One region of the Streptomyces sp. NPDC001787 genome, then DNA from elsewhere that is predicted to be linked to it. Evidence: riboswitches for the same ligand, from Rfam matches in the RefSeq annotation. Region 1 holds a riboswitch; each other region holds the start of a gene.
What was found. Region 1 has a riboswitch for cyclic di-AMP ahead of ABT170_RS18620 (transglycosylase SLT domain-containing protein). Riboswitches for the same ligand answer to the same signal wherever they lie in the genome.
Positions count from the first base shown of each region.

Region 2: another riboswitch for cyclic di-AMP. It lies ahead of ABT170_RS24810 (C40 family peptidase); the one in region 1 lies ahead of ABT170_RS18620 (transglycosylase SLT domain-containing protein).
Region 3: another riboswitch for cyclic di-AMP. It lies ahead of ABT170_RS32655 (M23 family metallopeptidase); the one in region 1 lies ahead of ABT170_RS18620 (transglycosylase SLT domain-containing protein).

Region 1 is NZ_JBEOZE010000012.1:79,531-82,795, forward strand. It holds gene ABT170_RS18615 (FAD-dependent oxidoreductase) at 1-1,175, opposite strand, end outside; cyclic di-AMP (ydaO/yuaA leader) riboswitch at 1,664-1,822, shown strand; gene ABT170_RS18620 (transglycosylase SLT domain-containing protein) at 1,825-2,721, shown strand; gene ABT170_RS18625 (GMC oxidoreductase) at 2,909-3,265, shown strand, end outside.
Region 2 is NZ_JBEOZE010000019.1:121,643-124,907, reverse strand. It holds gene ABT170_RS24820 (LysR family transcriptional regulator) at 1-297, opposite strand, end outside; gene ABT170_RS24815 (LysE family translocator) at 370-1,011, shown strand; gene ABT170_RS24810 (C40 family peptidase) at 1,030-1,500, opposite strand; cyclic di-AMP (ydaO/yuaA leader) riboswitch at 1,504-1,668, opposite strand; gene ABT170_RS24805 (hypothetical protein) at 2,218-2,526, opposite strand; gene ABT170_RS24800 (ATP-dependent Clp protease proteolytic subunit) at 2,534-3,169, opposite strand.
Region 3 is NZ_JBEOZE010000032.1:70,236-73,500, reverse strand. It holds gene ABT170_RS32660 (aldo/keto reductase) at 1-920, opposite strand, end outside; gene ABT170_RS32655 (M23 family metallopeptidase) at 1,120-2,151, opposite strand; cyclic di-AMP (ydaO/yuaA leader) riboswitch at 2,163-2,315, opposite strand; gene ABT170_RS32650 (PP2C family protein-serine/threonine phosphatase) at 2,633-3,265, opposite strand, start outside.

The DNA.
Region 1 (3,265 bases):
AGCCGGCCCTCGGCGCGGTCCTCCAGCAGGCAGGCGACCGTCTCGTTGGCATCGCCCTTGGTGTGACCGATCAGGCCGACCGGCCCCCGCTTGATCCAGCCCGTGACGTACACCGAAGTCATCGGCTCGTCACCGGAGACGACGCGTCCGGCGGCGTGCGGGACGGTGCCGGAGGCCACGTCGAAGGGGAGCTTGGGCAGCTCCTGCGAGTAGTAGCCGACGGCGCGGTAGACGCTCTGCACGTCCCAGTCGGTGAAGGAGCCGGTACCCCGGACGTTGCCGGTGCCGTCCAGCTCGGTGCGCTCGGTACGCAGACCGGCCACGCGGCCGTCCTCGCCCAGGATCTCGACCGGCGACTCGAAGAAGTGCAGGAACAGCTTGTGCGGCCGGTCACCGACGTCGCGTATCGCCCAGTTCTCCAGCGTGGAGGCGACCATGTTGGCCTGCTTGTTGCCCCGCCGGGTCTCGATGGACCCCGCGTCGTAGTCGATGTCCTCGGGGTTGACGATGACCTCGATGTTGGGCGAGTGGTCGAGCTCCCGCAGCTCCATGGGGCTGAACTTGGCCTGGGCGGGGCCGCGCCGCCCGAAGACGTGCACCTCCAGCGCCTTGTTGGCCTTCAGGCCCTCGTACACATTGGCCGGGATCTCCGTCGGCAGCAGCTCGTCGGCCGTCTTGGCGAGTACGCGCGCCACGTCCAGGGCCACGTTGCCGACCCCCAGCACGGCGACCTTCTCCGCCGTCAGCGGCCAGGTGCGCGGTACCTCGGGGTGCCCGTCGTACCAGGAGACGAAGTCGGCCGCTCCGTGGGAGCCGTCCAGATCCGCGCCGGGGATGTCGAGCGCGCGGTCGGCGTCGGCGCCGGTGGAGAAGATCACGGCGTCGTAGAAGGACCGCAGATCGTCCAGGCCGATGTCGTGGGGGTAGTCGACATTGCCGAAGAGCCGCAGCTGCGGCTTGTCCAGCACCTGGTGCAGCGCCTTGACGATGCCCTTGATCCGGGGGTGGTCCGGGGCCACGCCGTAGCGGATCAGACCGAAGGGGGCGGGCATGCGCTCGAACAGGTCGATCGACACACCCGGGTCCTGTGCGGCTTCGGATTTCAGCAGCGCGTCCGCTGCGTAGATCCCGGCGGGACCGGCTCCGACGATGGCGACGCGGACGGGGCGTGTCATGGCGTGTTGTTCCTTAGGGCGGACGAACGCGGGCAGGGTGCGGCGAGCAGCGGAGGTAAGGGTTGGCTTACCAGTCTCCAACGCACACGTTAAGCCCTGTCGCGTCCGGACGTCGGGCCGGGGTCCCGCGGAGCTTCCGGCCGGCCCGCCCCGAGGGCTCGAAATGGGCGATTTGAGCGATTGACCGGAATTGATCCCTCTCTTCATAAAAGATCATTCAGGCCGTTTGCCGGTTTCGCGCCTCGCGCAAATCGCCCTTATCGGACTCAGTGGTGAGCGTCACGTTCCGGGCCCCGGACGCTGTCACGCGCCGCCCGGTTCCCTTCTGTGCCGGGGAATCTGACTTCGTGTCGTGGGATTGCCGACAGGGGTTTCCGTCAATTGATCTTGCGAGGTAAATGCGATTCGGAATTCAGGGCTTGTTCCGATCAAGATTTCTCGCCTACGGTCACCGTCAATCCGGATGGAACGCCTAATCCTGCCGCCGTCCGGCAATCGAACCTACTCACGTACGGCAGGAGCGGGGGACCCAGGTAAGACGCCGGTCCGGTATCCGGACCGGCTGGGGTGAAGTCGCATTCACATGCGGCCAGGCAGCTCCAGCCTGAACCCGACAGCTCACCTCGCAGGCGGCGGAGAGGAATTCACCATGCCCGAAACGGGCAAGCACCGTCGTTCCACGTCCGCCCGTCTGACCCGCGGTTTCATCGCCGTGGGCACCGGCGGAGCCGCTCTCGTGCTCCCGCTGGCCGGTGCGAGCTTCGCCTCCGCGGCACCCGCGGCACCCGCGCAGCACTCCATCGCCGCCGAAAAGGCGGCGGCGCCGACTGCCGTATCCGTCAAGGAAATTGCCGCGCAGCAGTCGGGTGCCACGACCCATTCCGTGGTCGAGGGCGATTCGCTTTCCAAGATCGCCCGCAGCTATTCTCTCGGTGGTGGCTGGCAGAAGCTGTACGACGACAACCGAAAGGCCGTCGGTGACAATCCCGACCTGATTCACCCCGGCCTCAAGCTGTCGATCGGATCCAAGGCTCCGGCACAGCCCGGGTCCACCGTCTCCTCGTCCGACCGGAGCGAGGGGGGCGACCGCGCCGACCGCTCGCAGCGCACGAGCGCGCAGCCGGCCGCCAACGGCTCCGCCGCCGACGTGGCCACCGGTACGGTCACCGAGGCCGCCGCCGGTGCCGGCACCACCGCCGTGGCGGCCGAGCAGCCCACGGCGTACACGAACGACCTCGACGGCTGGATCAAGGAGTCGCTGGCCGTCATGGCCGAGCACGGGATCCCCGGCAGCTACGAGGGCATCCACCGCAACGTCATGCGCGAGTCCTCGGGCAACCCGCTGGTCGTCAACAACTGGGACTCGAACGCCGCCGCCGGAACCCCGTCCAAGGGTCTCCTCCAGGTCATCGACCCGACCTTCCAGGCCTACCACGTGCCCGGTACGTCGATGGACAGCCTCGACCCGGTCGCCAACATCACGGCCGCGTGCAACTACGCCGCCGACAAGTACGGCTCGATCGACAATGTGTTCGGGGCGTACTGACACCCGGCAGCCGCGGGAGTGAGTGGCAGGCCGGCGGGCGGTGCGGGGTCGCAGGACTCCGTGCCGCCCGCCGGCCTGTGCCGGTACGGCCTTGGGCCGGACTGCAAGTTACCCGTGAGTGTGTAGTGACTTACCACGCGTTCGACAGTAGAACCTGTTTCACTCTGTCGAGAGTGAGGGATGTCACATGAGTGACACTACCATGCAGAATGCGGGATCCAAGGGCGTCTCGCGTCGAAGATTCCTTGCAGGAACAGGTTCTCTTCTTGGGGCCGTGACCCTGGCGGGTCACCCGGCCTCGGCCAGGGCGGAGACCGGGGTGGCGACCGCCGGGATCGATCCCGGGGCCCATGTCCCGGCCCTGGTGATCGGCACCGGATACGGCGGCTGCGTCGCCGCGCTGCGACTCGCCGAGGCGGGCGTGGATGTCCATATGGTCGAGATGGGCATGGCCTGGGACACCCCCGGGCCGGACGGCAGGATCTTCGCCAACACGACCAGCCCGGACCGCCGTTCCTACTGGCTGCGGACCAAGACCAAACAG
Region 2 (3,265 bases), on a different contig from region 1:
GAACGTGCCGACCCGCAGCCGGCCTCCGGAGAGCCCGGCCAGCCGGGCCAGCTCGTGCCGCGCCTGGTCCAGCTCGTCCAGGACTCTTCTGGCCCGGCCCGCCAGCAGCTCACCGGCCGCCGTCAGCCGTGCCCCGCGATGATGACGGACCAGGAGCGCCGCACCGGCCTCGCGCTCCAGCTTGGCCAGCTGCTGGGAGAGCGCGGGCGCGGTGTAGCCCAGACGCGCCGCCGCACGCGTGATCGATCCGGCCTCGGCGACCGCCACCAGCGCCGCCAGCCGTGTCGGGTCGTACATTAAGCGTTCCTTTTGGCAGACCCAGAAGATTGCAAGTACACGCTAAAGGCTCTTCCGGTCCAGGGTGTAACCATGGACGCACAACTGCTCGCCTTCACGGGAGTCGCCGCGGGGATGGTCGCGCTGCCCGGCGCCGATTTCACCGTCGTCGTACGCAACGCACTCGCCTCGCGCAGTTCCGGGGTCGCCACCGCGCTGGGCGTCGCCGGGGGACTGCTGGTGCACACCGCGCTGGCCGTGGCGGGCCTGGCCGCAGTGCTGGTGACCCTGCCCGTACTGTTCCGCACCGTCCAGCTCCTGGGCGGCGCGTATGTGCTCTGGCTCGGCATCGGCGCCCTGTCGGCGTTGAGACGGCGGCCCGCCGAGCCGGACCGGCCGGCGCAACCGGAGGCCGGTCCCGCGCGGAAGGAGCTGGGACGCTCCCTGCGACAGGGCTTTCTGACCAACGCGCTGAACCCCAAGGCGCCGGTGCTCTTTCTCAGCCTGCTGCCCCAGTTCGTGCCCGAGGGGCAGCCGCCGCTGCCCAGGACCCTGCTGCTCGCGGCCGTCGTCGTGGCGCTGGCGCTCGTCTGGTTCCCGGCCGTGGCCCTGCTGGTGGACCGGCTGGGGCGGTGGCTGCGCCGGCCGCGCACCGCCCGTGCGATCGAGGGCGGCAGCGGCGCGGCGCTCACCGCACTGGGACTCGTGCTGGTGACCGGACCGCTGCTGCGCTGAAGCGGGTCCGGCCGTAGGTCAGCGGACCCGTCCGTACCACACGCTGTTCGACCAGATCTTCTCCAGCCGGACCACCGCCCCGGTCTTCGGGGAGTGCCAGATCTTCCCCTTGCCCGCGTAGATGCCCACGTGGTAGACGCTGCGGCCGGAGTGGAAGAAGACCAGATCGCCCTTCTTCCGCTTCGACTTCGAGATGTGGTGGGTCTTGTTGTACTGCTGCTGGGCCGTGCGCGGGAGTTTCTTGCCGGCCTTCTTGAAGGAGTAGAGAGTCAGCCCCGAGCAGTCGAACCGGCGCGGACCGGATGCTCCGTACTTGTAGGGCGATCCCTTCTTCGACGCGGCGATCGTGAGCGCCTTCGTCGAGTGCGTGGCGGCCTCGGCCTCGTTGACCAGCCCCGGCGCCAGCATGGCGGAGCCGACGGCCAAGGTGAGGACCGAGGCCGTACCGGCCCGGGTGAGCAGAGACGGGACATGTACCTGCGCAGTCATGCGCAACCCTTCGTCAGCCGCCTGTGAAGGATGACCTGTCGGGTTCGGGCTGGCGAAGTTGCCCGGCCGCACTTGGCGGCTTCACCCCGAGGGGCGACCGGTTGCCCGGCCGACCCGTTGTGCTCGGGTCCTCCACTCCTGCCGATCCACTTCTGTCGACCAGTCATCCGGGCAGCGGCAGGACTCGGCGTCCGCCCGGACCGCCCCGCCGCGGTGGCGGGGGCTTGTCGTCCCAGGGATCTTGACTCACGGAGTGCCGGATTTCCGAGCTGAAACAGCGATTTGTGAGAGTCGTCACGACTGATCCGTTCGGGTGGACGAGCCCGATTTCCGCCCTCGGCCGGGCTGCGCGACCAGTCTCGTACCAGCGACGGAACGTCAGATTCCGAGTACTGTCCACGCGCTGAGCGCAAGTTGGGCTGTCCCTCGCGAGGGGGACCGCCTACGCCGAACGAGGGAGGAAATCTGATCTCCTTGCCGGGCGTGTCGCGGGGCGGGCGCGGAGAGGTGCGGCGGGGCGCGGAAGGGCGCATGAGGTGTGGCGGGGCGAGGCTTGGTGAGGCGTGGCCAGGCCGGACCGGGCGTGGCGAAGTCCCGGCTCCCCGTGAGCGGGAGCCGGGAGCCGGTGGCGGATGAGGTGCCGGGTACGGAGCCGGAGCCGGTGCCGGGAGAGCGGACGGGCGGAATCCCCGGCCCGGTGGCGGGCCTGGGACGGGGTCAGCCCACCGGTGGCGGGGGCATGGTGACCCGGCCGGCGCGGCGTTCCCCGTCGAGCAGGCGCATGGCCCGCGCCAGCGTCGACGCGTGGATCTGCGCCTCACCCCGTTCGTGCATCAGCGCCAGGGCGTCGCGCAGCGCCGTAGCCCGGGAGGCCAGGGCCTGTGCGGCCCGGAGCGCGCCATAGGTGTCACTGCCGCGGGCCGGGTTGATCCGGCCCAGTTGGTCGAGAACTTCCAGGTAACGGTCGATGAACTCCCCCTCGGCGCGGGTCAGCGCGGGGAGCGGCGGATACTCCGGTGGAAGCATGGTCGGTTCACCTCGGGGGGTGCGGCGGCCGGGACGGGCCGCGGTTCTCCATGACGTGGTCCACGAGCCCGTACGCCAGGGCGGCCCGGGCGTCGAGGATGGTGTCGCGCTCGATGTCGGCGGTGATCCGCTCCGTGGACCGGCCCGTGTGGCGGGCCAGCATGGCCGCGAGCATCTCGCGCACCCGCATCAGCTCGCGTGCTTCGATTTCGAGATCGGACGGCTGGCCCCGGACCGGTTCGTCAAGCGTCGGCTGCCGGATGACTACCCGGGCGCCGGGCAGGGCATGTCGGCGGCCCGGTGCGCCCGCCGCCAGCAGCACGGCGGCGCTGGAGAAAGCCTGGCCGAGGCAGAACGTCTCCACGTCGCACGCCAGGTACTGCATGGTGTCGTAGATCGCGGCCATGGCGTTGAACTCGCCGCCGGGGGAGTTGATGTAGAGCGAGATGGGCCGGTCCGGTTCGGCGTGCTCCAGATACATGAACTGCGCGATCAGGTCGGTGGCCGCGGTGTCGTCGACCGGGGTGCCGAGAAAGACGATCCGCTCGGACAGCAGCTTGGAGTAGGGGTCCAGGGTCCGGGTCCCGGTCGCGGTGCGCTCGGTGAACTCCGGCAGGACGTAACGGGCGGCAGGTCGGATCATGGCGATGCCTCTCCTGGGATCTGCGCGGTTTTTCTCGGTGGGTCGCTGTTCTGCGGGCACGCCGCTCCCGGGCACGTGGTCCCTGGAGTGCCTGCG
Region 3 (3,265 bases), on a different contig from region 1:
GCGATTTCCTGGTCCGTCAGGTGCAGGCCGGCCACCGCGACCAGCGCGGGCAGCTGCTCGACCGTGCGGGCGGAGGCGATCGGTGCGGCGACGGTCGGCCGCGCGGCCAGCCAGGCCAGGGCGACCGTGGCGATCTCGGCCTCGCGCTCCCGCGCGATCGTGTCGAGCGCCGCCAGCACCTTGCGGCCCTGCTCCGACTCCAGGTGCCGGCCCGCGCCCTCGGCCCGCGGGCTGTCGACCGACGTACCCGGACGGTACTTTCCGGTGAGGAAGCCCGAGGCCAGCGCGAAGTACGGGACGGCGGCGAGACCGCCGCGGGCCGCGGTGTCCTGGAGGGCACCCTCGTAGGTGTCGCGGGAGACCAGGTTGTAGTGCGGCTGGAGGGCGACATAACGGGCCAGGCCCTCGCGCTCGGAGAAGTCCAGGGACGCCTGGAGCCGCTCCGGGCTGATGTTGGAGGCGGCGATCTCGCGCACCTTGCCGTCCTTCACCAACTGGTCGAGGGCGGTGATGATCTCCTCGACCGGGACGGTCTCGTCATCGAAGTGCGTGTAGTACAGGTCGATGTGGTCGGTACCGAGCCGGCGCAGCGATTCCTCGGCGGCGGACTTGATGGTGGTGGCGGAGAGCCCCTTGTACGCGGGGTGGGCGCCGACCTTGGTGGCGACGACGATGTCGGACCGGTTGGCACGCGAGGCGAGCCACTTGCCGATGACAGTCTCCGACTCGCCGCCCTCGTTGCCGGGGACCCAGGCGGAGTAGGAGTCGGCGGTGTCGATGAAGTTGCCGCCCGCCGCGGCGTACGCGTCCAGCACAGCGAAGGACTGTGCCTCGTCCGCCGTCCAGCCGAAGACATTGCCGCCGAGGGCGAGGGGGAAGACCTGAAGGCCGGAGGAACCGAGCGGGCGCAGAGAAGTCACAGAAGTCATAGAGGGTTCAACGAGAGCACCCGGGGGCGCTATTCCATGACAACGGACCGGCAGCCCTGACGTCGGGGGGTGTGCGTCAGGGCTGCCGGGGTTCGGGGGCGCCCGGTGAGGGCGCGGGGGGAGCGCGGTGCGGGTGCGGGGGCCCGGAGCCTGCCGGGTGACCTCCGCCCGGAGATCACCCAACGGGTTCTCAGACCGTGAGCCCCTTGCTGCGCAGCCAGCTCATCGGGTCGATGGCGGAGCCACCCGGGGTGTGGACCTCCAGGTGGAGGTGGGCGCCGGTGACGTTGCCGGTGGCACCGACACGGCCGATGGTGTCGCCCGTGCTGACCTTCTGACCGGCCGACACGTTCATCGAGGACTGGTGGCAGTACCAGATCTCCGTGCCGTCATCGAGCACCAGGACCGTGCGGTAGCCGTACGCGCCGGAATATCCGGCGGACTTCACGGTGCCGCTGTGCACGGCCTTGACCGGGGTGCCGCTCTGCGCCGCGAAGTCGAGGCCGGTGTGGTGGCCGGAGGACCACATCGTCCCGGACTGACCGTAGGTCGAGGTGATGCTGTACGAGGACGTCGGCAGCGCGTAGCTGGCGGCGAGCTTGGCGAGGCGCTCGGCCTCCGCCTTCTTCTTCGCCGCTTCCTCCGCCTTCTTCTTCTCGGCGGCGGCCTTGGCCTCGGCCTTGTCCTGCTGCTTCTTGGCCTCGGCGGCGGCCTTCTCGGCTGCCGCCCTCTCCTCGGCGGCCTTGGCCTCGGCGTCGGCGCTGGCCTGCTGCTGCTCGGCCTGCTGGAGGATGCGGGCGCGCAGTGCCTCGCCCGGGTCGGTCGTGCCCTGCTCCGCCTCGGCGTCGGTGATGCCCGCGGAGGTGAGCGGTGCGGTCGCGACCGGCTTCTTGTCCTCGTCGTCGGACAGGAAGGAGCCCACACCGGGAAGGGACTTGGCGTCGGGGAGACTGGCCGCGAGGGAATCGGGAAGAGATATGGAGACCGGCGGCTTGCTCTGCGCGGTGGCCATGCCGCCCGCTCCGACGGCCGCGATGACACCGACGCCGAGGACGGTGGAGCTACGGGCGAGTCCCCGCTGCTTGGCTACGCGGTGCCTGCCGCGCACGGGCCGGATGGACTCCTCGGTGGGATTCCATTCCTCCCAGGTCCTGTCCGCGTCACCGAAGTTGCCGGTGGCGAAGGGTGACGGGGCCTCGGGGGCAGGCTTGTTGGACGCCACGTGGGCGCACTCCTTTCCTTCCTTCTCGCCTACCGGGTTAGCTGACGGGTTCGGAGCAGGAAGGTCTCCTACGGGCCCCTCCGTCTCTGACGAGACACAGGTGTCCGATTCACCCCATGTAGGTGGTTCCCCGGTTCCCTTGCGGGATTCGGCGCTCGCGCACGGTGCCGCCTCTTGCGACGACTGGGACGACCGCGCTGCGTTATCGAACGTTAATAGACGGACGGGTCCTATTCCAAGCTCTTCCGAGTGATCGTTCGCGACTTCGGCCTGGACTTACAGGACGCAACCGTCCCGAATCGGACGAGCAGAGCACGATTCGATCACTAGTTGATTTCTGACGTCGCATCAAACGTTATGCGGAGCGGTGTCCTTCGATTACGGACGGTGGTATCGCCCGGCAACCGGAGCGCCCGCACGTCCACATGTCACGCCCGTCCGTCCGCATGTCACGCCGGCGCCTCGCGCCCGCACGTCCCGCTCATTCATCGCCCCGGCCCACGATCCTCACGGTCGTCCGGCGCTCCGGCTGTCCCTCAGCGGGCCTTCCCACCGCGAGAAGTGCCATGTCGTCAGTGGACCGGCCGCCGGTGTGCAGCCGGACATCGTCGGTGAGCGCGGAGAGCAGTTCCTCGGGCCCGGGAAAGATCCGGCCCCGCAGCCTGGCCGCCGGGTCGTAGAAGGCCCCGGAGGCGTCCCGCGCCTCGGAGAGGCCGTCCGTGAACAGCAGCAGGGTCGCCCCGGGCGGCAGTCCCCACTCGTCGGCCCGGTCCGGCCACGCACCCAGGTTCATCCCGAGCGGCAGCGCGGGCACGGTCGGCGACAGCACCTCCAGCGCTCCGTCCGCGTGCAGCAGGATCGGTTCGGGGTGCCCCCGGTTGACGATGCGCAAGGAGAGGGAACCGGGCGGGATCTCGACGAGCACCGCCGTGATGAACCCTTCCATCGCGTCGAGCCCGCCGCGCCGGGTCCCTTCCCGTGCCAGCGCCCGTTCCAGCCGCTGGGCGACCCCCTCCAGCGAACGCTCCTGCTCGGCGGCCTCCCGGAACGCCCCGATGATCACCGCCACCGCCTCGACCGCGTCGAGCCCCTTGCCCCGTACGTCCCCGAGCAC